DNA from 3 places in the Kumtagia sp. genome. Region 3 is predicted to be linked to each of the others. Evidence: predicted binding sites of a transcription regulator. Region 3 holds the regulator's gene; each other region holds the start of a gene.
What was found. The regulator PhoB, encoded in region 3, activates phosphate uptake and scavenging genes when phosphate is short. The targets are predictions, from matches to a motif close to TGTCATNNANCTGTCAT.
Positions count from the first base shown of each region.

Region 1: the regulator PhoB is predicted to act here: its motif matches at 2,135-2,151, upstream of olsB (l-ornithine N(alpha)-acyltransferase).
Region 2: the regulator PhoB is predicted to act here: its motif matches at 2,424-2,440, upstream of AC5JDC_RS12540 (BtaA family protein).

Region 1 is NZ_JCACER010000021.1:87,330-92,350, reverse strand. Features, by position in the region: gene AC5JDC_RS09165 (response regulator) at 1-2,060, shown strand, start outside; gene olsB (l-ornithine N(alpha)-acyltransferase) at 2,246-3,097, shown strand; gene AC5JDC_RS09155 (MmcQ/YjbR family DNA-binding protein) at 3,132-3,446, shown strand; gene AC5JDC_RS09150 (alkaline phosphatase D family protein) at 3,565-5,021, shown strand, end outside.
Region 2 is NZ_JCACER010000029.1:57,089-62,109, reverse strand. Features, by position in the region: gene AC5JDC_RS12550 (serine hydrolase domain-containing protein) at 1-451, shown strand, start outside; gene AC5JDC_RS12545 (class I SAM-dependent methyltransferase) at 442-1,110, opposite strand; gene AC5JDC_RS12540 (BtaA family protein) at 1,107-2,351, opposite strand; gene AC5JDC_RS12535 (hypothetical protein) at 2,617-2,835, shown strand; gene AC5JDC_RS12530 (J domain-containing protein) at 3,059-3,766, shown strand; gene AC5JDC_RS12525 (N-acetylmuramoyl-L-alanine amidase) at 3,763-4,539, shown strand; gene AC5JDC_RS12520 (hypothetical protein) at 4,664-5,021, opposite strand, start outside.
Region 3 is NZ_JCACER010000001.1:67,835-72,855, forward strand. Features, by position in the region: gene pstA (phosphate ABC transporter permease PstA) at 1-1,094, shown strand, start outside; gene pstB (phosphate ABC transporter ATP-binding protein PstB) at 1,110-1,934, shown strand; gene phoU (phosphate signaling complex protein PhoU) at 1,957-2,664, shown strand; gene phoB (phosphate regulon transcriptional regulator PhoB) at 2,677-3,366, shown strand; gene AC5JDC_RS00320 (hypothetical protein) at 3,450-3,668, shown strand; gene AC5JDC_RS00325 (glutamine amidotransferase) at 3,678-4,400, opposite strand; gene AC5JDC_RS00330 (tellurite resistance TerB family protein) at 4,393-4,872, opposite strand; gene AC5JDC_RS00335 (heme biosynthesis protein HemY) at 4,887-5,021, opposite strand, start outside.

The DNA of each region.
Region 1 (5,021 bases), on a different contig from region 3:
TGGGTTTTCTGGCGCTCGGCGCCGTCGGCCTGGCAGTGCTGGTGCGCGGCCTCGGCACCCGTCGGCGGCCGCAGGCGGAAGCGGCGGAGACGGCAACGCCCGCCCGCATCGAAAGCCTCGCCGACCGCATGTGGGAGATGCATGAGAGTGAGGAGCATTTTCTCGGCCTCATCGATGCGCTCGGGGACCTCGTCATCCATCGCGATCGCGACGGACGCATCGTCTATGCCAATCGCGTCTTCGCCGACCTGGTCAGGCGGCCGCAGGACGAGCTGGTCGGGATGCGGCTCGCCGATCTCGGCATCGAGGTCGGCATGGTCCCCGACGCCGCCTTCGCCGAGGGCGAATGCCTGAGCTCGACCGACGTGTCTATCCATACGCCCGCCGGAACGCGCTGGTTCTCCTGGATCGAGCTGTCGGTGCGCGATCTTGCCAGCGCGGCTGTGTCGCACCGGGCGATCGCCCGCGACATCACCGGGCGCAAGCGGGCCGAGGCCGCGCTGATCGGGGCGCGCGAGCGCGCCGAATATGCGAGCCTCGCCAAGTCGCGTTTCCTGGCGACGGTGAGCCACGAGATCCGCACACCCATGAACGGCATCATGGGCATGGCCAAGCTGCTCGCCGACACCAATCTCTCGGCCGAGCAGAAGACCTATGTGAGCGCGGTGTCGACCTCCGCCAGCGCCCTGCTGGCGCTGATCGAGGACCTGCTCGACTTCTCCAAGATCGAGGCCGGACGCTTCGTGCCGGAGCCGCAGCCGATCTCGCCGCGCGAGACGGTCGAGGGCGTGGTCGAGCTGCTGGCCTCGCGCGCCTTCGCCAAGGGCATCGGCCTCGGCTGCCATGTCGCGCCGGACGTGCCGCATACCATCACCGCCGATCCCGGCCGGGTGCGGCAGGTGCTGCTCAACCTCGTTGGCAACGCGATCAAGTTCACCGAAACCGGCGGCGTGCTGGTGACGGTGTCGCTGAAGCCCGGTCCTGACGGCATGGAGATGGTGCGCTTCGCGGTTGCCGACACCGGACCGGGGCTGCGCAAGGAGGACATGGACCGCATCTTCGAGGAGTTCGAGCAGGCCGACACCAGCTCGACGCGCGTCCATGGCGGCGCCGGGCTCGGCCTCGCCATATCGCGCCGCATCGTCGAGGCGGTGGGCGGCACGATCACGGTTTCCAGCGACTACGGGCTCGGCTCCGAATTCGCCTTCGAGCTCCCGGCGCTGGAGGCGACTGCCGGCCTGGCGCGCGGCCTGGTGCTGGAGGGCCACCGCTCGGTGATCCTGTCGAAGAACGAGGTGGAGTGCGACGCGATCGCCCGCACCATCCGCGCCTATGGCGGCACCGTCGACGTCGCCTATTCGATCGACCAGGCGCTGGAGCTGGCCGGACCCTGCGACGCGCTGCTGGTCGACGCGGCGCTGGAATCGCCGGACGGGCGCGTGCTGAAGCGGCTGAAGCAGGCGGGCTTCTCCTCGAGCCAGGCGATCACCCTGATCGCGCCGACCGACCGAGGCGCGCTGGGTGACTTCCGCGCCAGCGGCTACGTGACCTTCCTCGCCCGGCCGGTGCGCGGCGAGACGCTGCTGCGCGTTCTGCTGTCGGGCGCCGCCGTCGCCTCCAGCATCGCTCCCGCGTCCGTCGTCCGCAGGCCGGCCAAGGGCCGCAGCGCCCGGTTCTCAGGCCTGTCCGTCCTGCTCGCCGAAGACAACGAGATCAACGCGCTGCTCGCCCGCACCACGCTGCAGAAGGCTGGCCACCGGGTCGAGGTCGTCGGCAACGGCAAGGCGGCGGTCGAAGCCGTCACCAGCCCGCGCAAGGATCGGCACGACGTCGTGCTGATGGACCTGCACATGCCGATCATGGACGGGCTGGAGGCGATAGCCCTGATCCGCCGCCACGAGGAGGAGAACGACCTACCGCCGGTGCCGATCATGGTGCTGTCGGCGGACAGCCAGGAAAAGACCCGCCACGACGTGCTCGCCCACGGCGCCAGCGGCTTCGTGACCAAGCCGATCGATCCCGACGCGCTCGTCCATGCCGTCGAGCAGCGCATGGTCTGAAGCCGTCTCAACGACGGCCGAAGCCGGCGAAGATAACCTAAATGTCAGCGGCCATGAGCTTGAGCGCGTGCAGCCGTCACGGTACTTTCATACATCTGTTGCACAGCGCCAGTATCTCGAAGCCGTGCCGGCTGTTCGAAGGAGAATCACCCGTGCAAACAGCTGTTCCGTCGGTCGATGTCGCCATGGACGTGAAGGGGCTGGTTCCCGGCGTGGAGCCCCGGCCCGGCATTGCCGGCCGCACGCTCGGCCGCATCGGCCCGCTGGAGGCGCGGCTCGCCCGCGACGATGCCGAGATCGCCGCCGCCCAGGAGGTGCGCTATAGCGTCTTCTACGAGGAGCTCGGCGCCGGGAGCAACCGGCTGCAGGTGCTCGACCGCCGCGATGCCGACCGTTTCGACGCCGTGTGCGATCACATCCTGGTCTTCGACCAGTCGCTGCCCGGCCCGGAGCACAGGCGCATCGTCGGCACCTACCGGATGCTCAGGGAGGAGGGCGCAGCGCTGGCGGGCGGCTTCTACTCCGAGGACGAGTTCGATCTCGGAGGATTGATTAGCCGGCATCCGGGCAAGCGTTTCCTCGAGCTCGGCCGCTCATGCGTGCTGCCGCAATACCGATCCAAGCGCACGATCGAGACGCTGTGGCAGGCGATCTGGGCCTATGTGCTGCACCACGACATCGACGTGATGGCGGGCTGCGCCTCCTTCCATGGCAGCCTTCCGGCCACCCATGCCGAAGCGCTGTCCTTCCTGGCGCGGAACTGCCGCGCGACGCCGGAGTTCGACGTCAGCGCCCTGCCCGGCCGCTACGTCGGCATGGACCTGATGCCGGCCGAGGCGATCAACGCCAAATCGGCATTCTCGCGCATGCCGCCCCTGATCAAAGGCTATCTGCGGCTCGGCGCGCGCATCGGCGACGGCTGCGTCGTCGACCGGGATTTCGAAACGGTCGACGTCTTCGTCGTGCTGCCGGTCAAGGAAATCCAGCAGCGCTATATCAGCTACTATACCCAGGAGCCCGGCCGTCTCGCAGCGTGACCCGATCGAGGAGGATACGCTCGCACCCGCCTTAGTGCGGCTGCGCAAGGCGGCGGCCGCGCTTCCCGGCATCGTCGAAAGCACCTCCTACGGCACGCCCTCGCTCAAGGTCGGCAAGAAGTCGATCTGCCGGGTGAAGGACCCGCGGACGGTCGTCGTCATGTGCCCGCTGGAGGAGAAACCGGCGCTGATGGAAGCGGCGCCCGACATCTATTTCGAGACGGACCACTACAAGGGCTGGCCGGCCATCCTGGTACGCCTGGACGCCATATCCGATCGGGAACTCACGCATCGGCTGGAATGCGCGGTCAGGTTCCAGACACGGAAAAAGCGGTCCGGCCGGGGCTGACGCCAGTCGCGTTTCCCCCGCCATCGAAGCGTCATAGAAGTTTCATCGGGGCGACACCCGCCTGTCACCCGCAAGCCCGAGTTTCCGCGCGCCTGTTCAAAGCCATCCGGAGACAGCCATGAACCCCGTCAGCAAGAAAATCACCCGTCGCGCATTGTTGGCGACCACCGGAGCGGCCGGCCTGGTCGGCCTGTCGGGTCTGGCCATGCCCTATTACTCGCGCGCCAACCAGCGGCCGAGCTTCACGCACGGCGTGCAGTCCGGCGACGTCGACGTCAATTCGGCCATGATCTGGACCCGCGTCGACCGTCCCGCCAGCGTCGCGTTCGAGGTGTCCACCACCGAAAGCTTCGCCAACGCCGTAAAGCTGCCGCCACTCGGCGCCCTGCCGGAAAGCGATTTCGCGGTGAAGCGCCTGCTGACCGACCTCGCCTCCGACCAGGAGATATTCTACCGCATGGTCGCGGCCGACCTTTCCGACATCAATACCGTGTCCGAGCCGATCGTCGGCCGCTTCCGCACGGCGCCGGCCTCGAAGCGCAACGTCCGCTTCGCCTGGTCCGGCGACACGGTCGGCCAGGGCTGGGGCATCGACGACAAGGGCATGTACAGCTACGCCACCATCCTCAAGCATCAGCCCGACTTCTTCCTGCACTCCGGCGACACGATCTATGCCGACGGCCCGCTGAAGGAGGAGGTGGAGCTGAAGGACGGCACGAAGTGGGTGAACAAGGTCGTCACCGACGAGAAGCGCAAGGTCGCCGAGACGCTGGACGAATTCCGCGGCCAGTGGAAATACAATCTCATGGACGAGCATGTGCGCGCCATGAACGCCGCGCTTCCCACCTTCTTCCAGTGGGACGACCACGAGGTGACCAACAACTGGTCGGCCTCCAAGGACCTTTCCGCCGACGACCGCTACACGGAAAAGTCGGTGCCGCTGCTTAACGCGCGCGCCGCGCGCGCCTTTCACGAGATGACGCCGATCCGCTTTCAGCCGGCCGAGCCCGGCCGCGTCTACCGCAAAATCGCCTACGGCCCGCTGCTCGACGTGTTCTTCGTCGACCTGCGCTCCTATCGCGGTCCCAACGGTCCTGCCATGGAAGACGAGATGACGCCGGCCTCGCGCATCTTCGGAGAGGAGCAGATGCGCTGGCTGAAGCGCGAGCTCGCCAATTCGAAGGCCACCTGGAAGGTTATCGCCTCCGACATGCCGATCGGCATCATCGTGTGGGACAACGCCAAGGACAAGAAGGGCGCGGAAGCGATCGCCAACGGCGACAGCGGCGGTCCCAAGGGCCGCGAGCTGGAGGTGGCCGACCTGCTGCGCTACGTCAAGAACGCCAGCATCGACAACGTCGTGTGGTTCACCGCCGACGTGCACTACACCGCCGCGCATCACTACACGCCGGAAAAGGCGAAGTTCCAGGACTTCACGCCGTTCTGGGAATTCGTGTCGGGGCCGATCCATGCCGGCACCTTCGGGCCGGGCGAGCTCGACATGACCTTCGGCCCCGAGCTGAAGTTCGTGAAGGCGCCGACCGCCGAGCAGGGCCAGAACCTGCCGCCCTCGGC
Region 2 (5,021 bases), on a different contig from region 3:
GCGTGAAAAACTGTTCGGGCCACTCGGCATGGCGAGCGCCGTGCTCGAGCCGGATGCGGCGGGAACGCTGGTCGGGTCGTCCTATCTCTATGCGACGGCGCGCGACTGGGCGCGCTTCGGCCAGTTCCTGCTGCAGGACGGGGAATGGAACGGCGAGCCGGTCCTGCCGGCCGGCTACGCCGCATGGATGCGCGAGCCCGGGGCCGCCTCGGACGGCAGCTATGGGCGGGGCCAGCTCTGGCTGCGCGGACCGAGAAGCACGAAGGCGCAAGACGTCGCGCTCGGCGTGCCCGGCGACACGTTTTGGCTGATCGGCCATGACGGCCAGTCGACGGCGATCATCCCCTCACTCGGGCTGGTCGTGGTGCGCATGGGCCTGACCCCGGAGCGGCTCGGTTACAAGCCGCAGGCGATGGTCGGCGCTCTGGCGAAGGTTTTGGGTCAGGACTGAAAGGACGGCCGAGGTCCCGCCACGGCGTGCCAGGCATAGCCGCGGTACCAGCGCTCGAAGCGCAGCGGCCGGCCGGCAGCCCCGGCCTGGCTGCGCAGTTCGGCCTCCAGCGAAGCCCGCGGCGTCACGTGGTACTTTGCCAGCCACGCGTGGAGTGTACTGCGGGACCAGCCGGGCAGGCGCTCCTGTTGGCCGAAATCGACGATGTGCAGCGAACCGTGTGGCGACAGCGCCCGCAAGGCCGCCGCTATCGCCCCTTCCCAGTCGGGAATCATCGACAGCGCGTAGGAAATGAAGACGCGGTCGAACGTCTCTTCGCCGAACAGATTCTTTGCGTCGAAGGCAGTGGCATCACCACGCGCCAGCGTCGCCCGGCCCGCGATGCCTTTTCTCGCGAGATTGCCGGCGGCGGTCTCCAGCATGGCGGCGGAGATGTCGAGGCCGAACAGCCTCGCCTCCGGATGGCGCCGGCCGGCGAGGATCAGATTGCGCCCCGTGCCGCAGCCGAGCTCCAGCACGGAGCCGCCTTGCGGCACGCCGAGCCCGGCGATCATCCCGTCGCGGCCGAGCAGATAGTATTTGCGGGTCAGGTCGTAGACATGGCGCTGCAGCCGGTAGTTCCGGTCCATCAGCGCCGCATGGCCGCCGACGGCGCTCATCTGTCCTTCAGCACGTAGAGATGGAAGCCGCCATAGATGGCCGAACGGTCGCGCGCCGAAAAGTCCAGCGACTCCTCCTGGCGGTAGTCCCAGTGGTCGAGGATGCTCTGCGATACTCGGCCGGGGAGAATGCTGGGCTCGGCGGCGGTGCGGAAGATCACGCGGGCGCCGGCAGCCGCGGTGCGGGTGATCTCGGTCCAGAGCGTGTTGAGCTGGCCGTCCGTCATCCAGTCCTGCGCGTCGAGCAGCACGTAGCGATCGACGGAGCCGGCCGGCTTTCGCGCCAGGAGTTCGGCGACATTGGCATGGCGGATGCTGACGCTGGGCGCGTTGGCACGGATCGTGGCGTAGCTGGCGCGGTCGAGATAGGCGGGCAGGGCACCTTCGCCTTCCCGGGGATAGCGGCGGGCAAAGGCCTGCCAGGCGAAATAATTGTCGGCCAGCGGGAAATCGCAGGCGAGCTTTTCCAACCGCGCCTTCAGCACGCTCGCCATGGTGCCGTCTCCTGACGTCACCAGGGAATCGTATTGCGCCGGCGGGATGCCGAGCCCGAACAGCGACGCCTTCTGCGCCGTCGCCCAGCGCAGCAGCGGTTTTCCAAAGACCGGCGCCAGCTCGTCTTCAAAAAAGCGGCGCTGCTCGTCGAGGCTCTTCGCTTCGGTCAGCCTGCAGGGGTCGACGCCGTGCAGCCGGGCGGCGAGATGGCCGGTGGCGATGAACCAGCCGAGCAGGCCGGTGCGGTAGAAATCGCGCTGAAACACGTCGATGCGGCGGCCGCGCAACCGGCGGCGCTCCCAGTAGCGGCGCGAGCTTTCGTCCAGGTGCGGCGCGATGAAGCGGTCGTAGGCGAGGCTGTTGTGGCGGTTGCCGGGCTCGCCGAAGAAGCGATGGAAATCGGCGTAGGAGGGCAGGTGGGCGAGCGCCGCGAGCTTCAGGCGGTTGAGGGCGACATGCGCCGGGTTGAGGTCGACCGCCTCGATAGCCGCCGGCGAGCGGGTGAGATAGGCCAGCACGTTGCAGCCGCCGGAAGCGATGGTGACGACGCGATGGCCTTCGCCCAGCTGCATCGCTTCCATGTCGACGTCCGGGTCCTCCCAGATCTGCGGATAGACCAGTCCGGAGAACAGCAACGTGAACAGCCGCTCCGACAGGCCGGCGCGGGAGAGCGCACGGTGCTGATAGACGGCCTGCTTCAGGCGCGCATTGCCGCGCAGGAGAGGGGTTGCGGAAGGACCGGTCATGAGCGGCGCGAATCCCGTTGGCGTATTCCGCAAGCGGGTAGCGCGACGCCATGACGGAGCGGTGACGCGGTGATGACGCTGCCGTGACAGGCTCGCGATGGGGAGACGCCCGGATAGTGGACCGGCGGAATCGATCACACAGTCGTGCGGCGAGAACTGCGATTATCACGTATTGTTTACGGCCGTCGTCATACGTGAAGAAACGTTAGAGGGCCTCCCGTCATTTCTCCCGCGTCTGCCTTGCCGAATGACGAAGGAGTCCATGATGAAGAAGCTCGTACTCGCCTCAGCCGCCGCGATCGGCCTGCTTGGCCTCGCGGCCTGCAGCGACAGCGCCGACAACACGACGACGCAGAGCACGACGCCGCCGCCAGCGACCGACAACACGACAACGCCGAATGCGGCACCTGCGCCGCAGACCGGCACGGGCGGCGACACCCAGGGAAGCCCGCCGGCCCAGCCTGCGCCGGCACCGGCCCAGTAACGTCCGTTTCATTTGAAGAAGCCGCGCGGCCATCCTGGTCGCGCGGCTTTGCCATGCCCCGTTTTGGCGAAGGGCAGCCTTGAGCCTGCCGACGGAATCGCCCGAAAAGCCGCTGTTCCGTGGCCGAGAATCGCTTGAGCCACGCCCCTCTCATGCCGAAACTTCACCAGATCGTTGCCGATCAAGCCTCGCCAAGCACGAAGGCCTTGGCTATGAAGCGGCCATGTCGATATGGGAGCGCATCGGAGAATTCGTCAGCAAGGCGGGCGCCGGTGTGTCCGACCTCGCCGAGGCGTTGCGCGTCGTCTTCGGCGGCGACCCGGAACTGCGTCGGCGCGTCGCCTTCTCCGTCGCCATGATCGCCCTGTCGGCGAAGATGGCCAAGGCGGACGGCGTGGTCACGCAGGACGAGGTGCGCGCCTTCCAGCAGATATTCTCGGTCCCGCCCGCCGAGGCGCGCAATGTCGCGCGGCTTTATGATCTGGCGCAGGCCGACATCGCCGGCTTCGAGGCCTATGCGGAGAAGATGGCGCGACTTTGCGGCTCCGGACGGCCGAACTGCGCCATGCTCGAGGACATCCTCGACGGACTGTTCCACATCGCCAAGGCGGACGGCCTGCTGCATGAGCGCGAGAGCCTGTACCTGCGGCGGGTCGCCGAGATTTTCGAGATCGGCGAGGAGCATTACCGCACCATCCTGGCCCGCCACGTCGACATCGGCCTGGCCGATCCCTACGCGGTGCTCGGCATCGCTCGCGGCCGGCCGTTCGATGAAGTGCGTCGCCGCTATCGCAAGCTGGTGGCAGACAACCACCCCGACCGGCTGATCGGTCGCGGGCTGCCGGCCGAGTTCATCGCGCTTGCCACGACGCGGCTTGCCACCATCAACACCGCCTACGAGATGATCGAACGCGGCATGCGCCAGCTATGAGCGGCTTTGCCCCCGACCAGCCCGGTGCAATGGTCAGGGCCTCGCCGAATTTCGGGCCCCGACGCGAGGGATTTCGGCCAGAAATCATTCTGCTCCATTATACCGGCATGACGACCGGGGCGGGGGCCGAGGACTGGCTGTGCAATCCGGCAAGCGAGGTGTCTTCGCACTATCTCGTTCATGAGGACGGCCGGATCGTGCAGATGGTGCGCGAGAGCGACCGTGCGTGGCATGCCGGACAGAGTTCCTGGCGCGGCGTGACCGACATCAACTCGCAGTCGATCGGCATCGAGGTCGTCAATCCGGGCCCGCTGGCTGGTCACCCGCCGTTTCCCCCGAGGCAGATCGCCGCGGTGATCTCGCTCTGCCAAGGTATTGTCGCGCGCCATCGGATCCGCCCGGAAATGGTTCTCGGCCATTCCGACGTGGCCCCGGGGCGCAAGATCGACCCGGGCGAACGGTTTCCGTGGCGCGCGCTCGCCCGTGCCGGGGTGGGCCATTTCGTCGCGCCGGCGCGGCATCGGCGCGGCGCAGCGCTGCAGCCCGGCGACGAGGGCCAGGAGGTCACGCGGCTGCAGGCGATGCTTGCTTCCTATGGATATGGACTGGAGACCGGCGGCACTTACGACGGCGCCACAAAGACCGTGGTTTCGGCCTTTCAGTTGCATTTCCGGCCGAAAAAAGTCGATGGAATCGCCGACCGGGCGACGCGGGAAACCCTTCAGCGGCTGCTTGCCGCATTGCCCTCACGAGTCGGAGAGTGGGCTGCTTGACGTAGCGGAAGGCTGCTGCTGCTCGACCTTCGGTTGACATGCACTGTAACAAAAAGTGAATGCCTGGGCCATTTTCGCCCCAAACTTCACCAGCAAACGGCCGGTCATACCCGCCGGCCAGCTGTCACCGCAGGCTTGAGACTACACCGACCGGGCGCTTCCGCCCCGTCGTCAGCGAACAGGAACTGATGAAAAAGCCGATCTTCTTGACGGTGGCGCTTGCCGCCGCCCTGACCTCTTTTGCCGCCAACGCGGCTGAGTTCCCCAACATCCCGCGCACGCCACTGTTTTCCACGCAGAAAGCTGCCGCAACCACGGAGAAGGCGAAGCCGGGCGCCAAAACGACGAGGAAATCCGCGACGAAGGCTGCCGCTACTTCGAAGGCTGCTCCGGCGAAGAAGCCTGCCATTGCCCGGACTCCGCTGTTTACGACCAAGAAAACCGGGACTGAGACGACAAAGGCCACCGGCAGCGCGGTCAAG
Region 3 (5,021 bases):
CGCAGGTCATCGACCCGCAGGACAGGCGCGACACCGATCCGAGCGTGCTGGTGAAGGCCAACTATCCGCAGCTTGCCCGCGACGCGCTGGCCCAGAAGCTGGGAATCTCGCTCGACGACAAGCCGCAGATCGCGGCCTTGCGGGGGTTCGTTTCCGACGGCGTGCGCACGCAGCTTCGCGACATGGTCGTCGCCGATCCGTCCCTCATCGGCACGACGCGCGACGTCTGGGTGCTCGCCGGCGCCAATCTCGACTCCGCCTTCAAGGGTCAGATCGACCTCGAAGTCGCCGAGGGCAACCGCAAGGTCTCCGACCGGCAGATCGGCTGGATGGACCAGCTGCGCGCCGAAGGGGCGATGGCCGGCAAGTTCAACACCGGCCTGTTCACCTACGGCGCCTCGAGCCGGCCCGAGACCTCCGGCATGGGTGTCGCGATCATCGGCTCGCTCTACATGATGGCGATCGTGCTGCTGCTGGCGCTGCCGATCGGCGTCGCCGCCTCGATCTACCTCGAGGAATTCGCCAAGAAGACGCGGCTCACCGACATCATCGAGGTCAACATCAACAACCTGGCCGCGGTCCCGTCGATCGTGTTCGGCCTGCTCGGCCTCGCCGTCTTCATCAACTTCCTCGGCCTGCCGCGCTCGGCTGCCCTGGTCGGCGGCCTGGTGCTGACGCTGATGACGCTGCCCACCATCATCATCGCGACGCGCGCCGCGCTGGCCGCGGTGCCGCCGTCGATCCGCTCGGCCGCGCTCGGGCTCGGCGCCTCCAAGACGCAGACCGTGTTCCAGCACGTGCTGCCGCTGGCCACGCCCGGCATCCTGACGGGCACGATCATCGGGCTCGCCCGCGCGCTCGGCGAGACCGCGCCGCTGCTGCTGATCGGCATGGTGGCCTTCGTCGCCGACTATCCGAAGACGCCGCTCGATCCGGCCACGGCGCTGCCGGTGCAGATCTACATGTGGGCGAACGAGGCCGAACGCGCCTTCGTCGAGCGCATGTCCGGCGCCATCATCATCCTGCTGGTGTTCCTCATGGCGATGAACATCACCGCAATCGTGCTGCGCCGGCGATTCGAAAGACGCTGGTAGACGGGGGCAGATATCATGAACATCATGAGCCAAGAGAAACTCGAAGAGGCGGTGAGCGGCGGTATGACTGCGAAGCCCAACGAAGTGATCAAGATGCAGGGCCGCAAGGTCGGCGTCTTCTACGGCGACAAGCAGGCGCTGTTCGACGTCGACCTCGACGTCCGGCAGAACCAGGTGACGGCGCTGATCGGCCCGTCGGGCTGCGGCAAGTCGACCTTCCTGCGCTGCCTCAACCGCATGAACGACACCATCGACTCGGCCCGCGTGACTGGCAAGATCACGCTTGACGGTGAGGACGTCTACGACCCGAAGATCGACGTGGTCGAGCTGCGCGCCCGCGTCGGCATGGTGTTCCAGAAGCCCAACCCGTTCCCCAAGTCGATCTACGAGAACGTCGCCTACGGACCGAAGATCCACGGGCTCGCCAAGAACAAGTCCGAACTGGACCAGATCGTCGAGTCGAGCCTCAAGAAGGCGGCGCTGTGGAACGAGGCCAAGGACCGGTTGAACGAGCCCGGCACCGGGCTTTCCGGCGGCCAGCAGCAGCGCCTGTGCATCGCCCGCGCCATCGCCGTGTCGCCGGAAGTGATCCTGATGGACGAGCCGTGCTCGGCGCTCGACCCGATCGCCACGGCCAAGGTCGAGGAGCTCATCGACGAGCTCAAGCAGAACTACACCATCGTCATCGTGACCCATTCCATGCAGCAGGCGGCGCGCGTGTCGCAGCGCACCGCCATGTTCCATCTGGGCTATCTCGTCGAGGAGGGGGCGACCGACAAGATGTTCACCAATCCCGACGACAAGCGCACGCAGGACTACATCACCGGCCGCTTCGGCTGAGTGGGTATTGAGGAAAGCTGCAATGGGCGAACATACCGTCTCCTCCTTCGACCAGGATCTCGAGCACATCGACAAGCTGATCCGCGAGATGTCGGACCTGGCGGCCTCGATGGTCCGCGATGCGATCCGCGCGCTGCTCCATACCGACGCGGCGGCGGCGCAGCGCATCATCTCGGAAGACGCCGTGATGGACGCCAAGCAGCGCGAGATCGACGACAGCGCCATCACGCTGATCGCCAAGCGCCAGCCGATGGCGCAGGACCTGCGCGCCGTGCTCGGCGCCATCCGCATGGCCGGCGACCTGGAGCGCATCGGCGACCTCGCCAAGAACGTCGCCAAGCGCGTCGGCGCGGTCGGCGAGGGCTCGACGCCGCGCGGCCTGTCGCACGGCATCGACGACATGGCGACGCTGGTGCTGGCGCAGATCAAGGGCGTGATCGCCGCCTATGCGGCGCGCAAGCCCGAGGACCTGCGGACGCTTCGCGTCGACGACGAGAAGATCGACCTCAAATACACCTCGGTGTTCCGCGAGCTCCTCACCTACATGATGGAGGATCCGCGCAACATCACCGCCTGCACGCATCTCCTGTTCTGCGCCAAGAATCTCGAGCGCATCGGCGACCATATGACCAACATCGCCGAGAACGCCTATTATGTGCTGACCGGCTCGCAGCTTCCGGCCAACCGGCCGAAGCAGGACGAGACGGCGACGACCGTGCTGGCCGAGTAGAAGCGAGGCGCGATGATCGCTCCAAAAATCATGGTGGTTGAGGACGAGGAGCCGCTGGGCGTGCTCCTGCGCTACAACCTGGAGACCGAAGGCTACCAGGTCGAGGTCGTCGCGCGCGGCGACGAGGCCGAGATCCGGCTGCAGGAGAACGTGCCGGACCTGCTGGTGCTCGACTGGATGCTGCCGGCGCTCTCCGGCATCGAGCTGTGCCGGCGGCTGAGGATGCGGCCGGAGACCGAGCGCCTGCCGATCATCATGCTGACGGCGCGCGGCGAGGAGAGCGACCGGGTCCGCGGCCTGGCCACCGGCGCCGACGATTACCTGGTCAAGCCGTTCTCGACGCCGGAATTCGTGGCGCGGGTGAAGGCGCTGCTGCGGCGCGCCAAGCCGGAGGTGCTGTCCTCCGTGCTCAAGGTCGGCGACATCGTGCTCGACCGCGAATCGCATCGCGTCTACCGCAAGAAAAGCGAGATCAGGCTCGGCCCGACCGAGTTCCGCCTGCTCGAATTCATGATGCGGCATCCCGGCCGGGTGTTTTCGCGCGGACAGCTCCTCGACAACGTCTGGGGCGAGACGATCTATATCGACGAGCGCACGGTCGACGTGCATGTCGGACGGCTGCGCAAGGCGGTGAACAACGGACGGATGCCGGACGTCATCCGCACCGTGCGCGGCGCCGGCTACGCCATCAGCGACGAATAGCCCCCCAACGAACCGCTCGCGCAATCGTTAGTATTTTGTTATCCACAATTCGCTAAACTTGTGCGTGTGATGTGGGGGCACACATGCAGACACTTTCAAAGCACCGGAACATTGCCGAGATGGACGCCTTCATCGAGGCGCAGGGCGGCATCAAGACCAAGCTCGTCGACCGGCGGGCGATCTACGAATCGGTCTCCTATCTGAGGAGCCACGGCTTCGACGCCGAAGAGGTCCAGCTCTGCCTGGTGCGCTATTTCTACGTCGATCTCGACCTGCTCAACGAGGCGCTGACCGAGCATTGAGGCTCGCGGTCAGCCGACCTCCGGTTTTCCGAACACCGTTTCGAGAAATTCCGCCAGCCAGCGCTTGAGGTGCATGTCCCAGATCATGCGGCCGCCGAGATGGTCGCGGCCGGGCTGCGCGCCCGGCAGCTCGAAGCGGTGCGCGCCGCGCACCACCCAGCGGTGCATCATCACCCGCGTCAGCTCGGCATGGAACTGGATGCCCCAGGCGTTGTCGCCGTAGCGGAAGGCCTGGTTGGGATAGTGCTCGGCGGTGGCCAGCAGCGAGGCGCCGGAAGGCAGCGAAAAGCCCTCGCGGTGGAACTGGTAGACCATCTCCGGCCAGTGCATCAGTTTCCTGCCGTCGTCGGTGGCCTTGAGCGGATACCAGCCGATCTCGACCAGCCCGTCGCGGTGGCCTTCGACCTTGCCGCCGAGATGGTTGACCAGCATCTGCGCGCCGAGGCAGATGCCGAGAAAGGGACGGTTCTCCTTCAGCGGCACGGCCAGCCAGTCGGTCTCGCGCCTGACGAAATCCTCGGGATCGTTGGCACTCATCGGCCCGCCGAAGACAACGGCGCCGGCATGGTGGACAAGCGTCTCCGGCAGCGCGTCGCCGAGCGGCGGCCGCCGGACGTCGAGTTCGAACCCCGCCTCGATCAGCATGTGGCCGACCCGCCCGGGGCTGGATGTTTCCTGATGCAGCACGACGAGGACGCGCGGTCGACCGGCGTCCGCCCCCAGCCTACTCATTCGATGGCGTGCCCTTGGCTCCTGGAACCCTGCGTGCCGCGTCCTGCCGCGCCAGGACGCGGTCGCGGCCGTCGACGCCGAGCAGTTCCGCCACCCGCCACAGCGTGTTGTCCTCGAGCTCGTGCAGCACGCCGTCGGCATAGACGACGTCCCACATCAGCCGGATGAAAGCGATGCGGCCCTCGTCGTCGAGATGCCGGTTAAGCACGCTGGTGAAGGCGTAGAGGTCGATCGCCTCGTGCTCGGCGTTCTCGCCGGCATTGACGAGATCGTCGAGCTCGCGCCCGCCAATGTGGTAGGTTTCGCCGAGCAGCTGCTTGATGCGGTCCCACTCGGCGTCCTGGCGCACGCCGTCCGCATCCATCACATGATACATCAGCGCCGCCGCGGCGACCCGCGGATCGTCGCCGCGCGCGGCGGTGCCGCCGTTGCGCGGCAGCTCCTTGAGGAAGGAGATCATGCGTTCGAGCATCGAGGGGTCACTCATCAGAACAGGCTGAAGCGCCGCCGGGGCTTGGCGGCCTCGTCAGGGTCGACGCCGGGATCGTCCGGCAAGGGCGGCTGCGTCGGTTCGCTTTCATCATCGACAAATGTGGTGTCTGCAAACGCCGGTGCAACCAC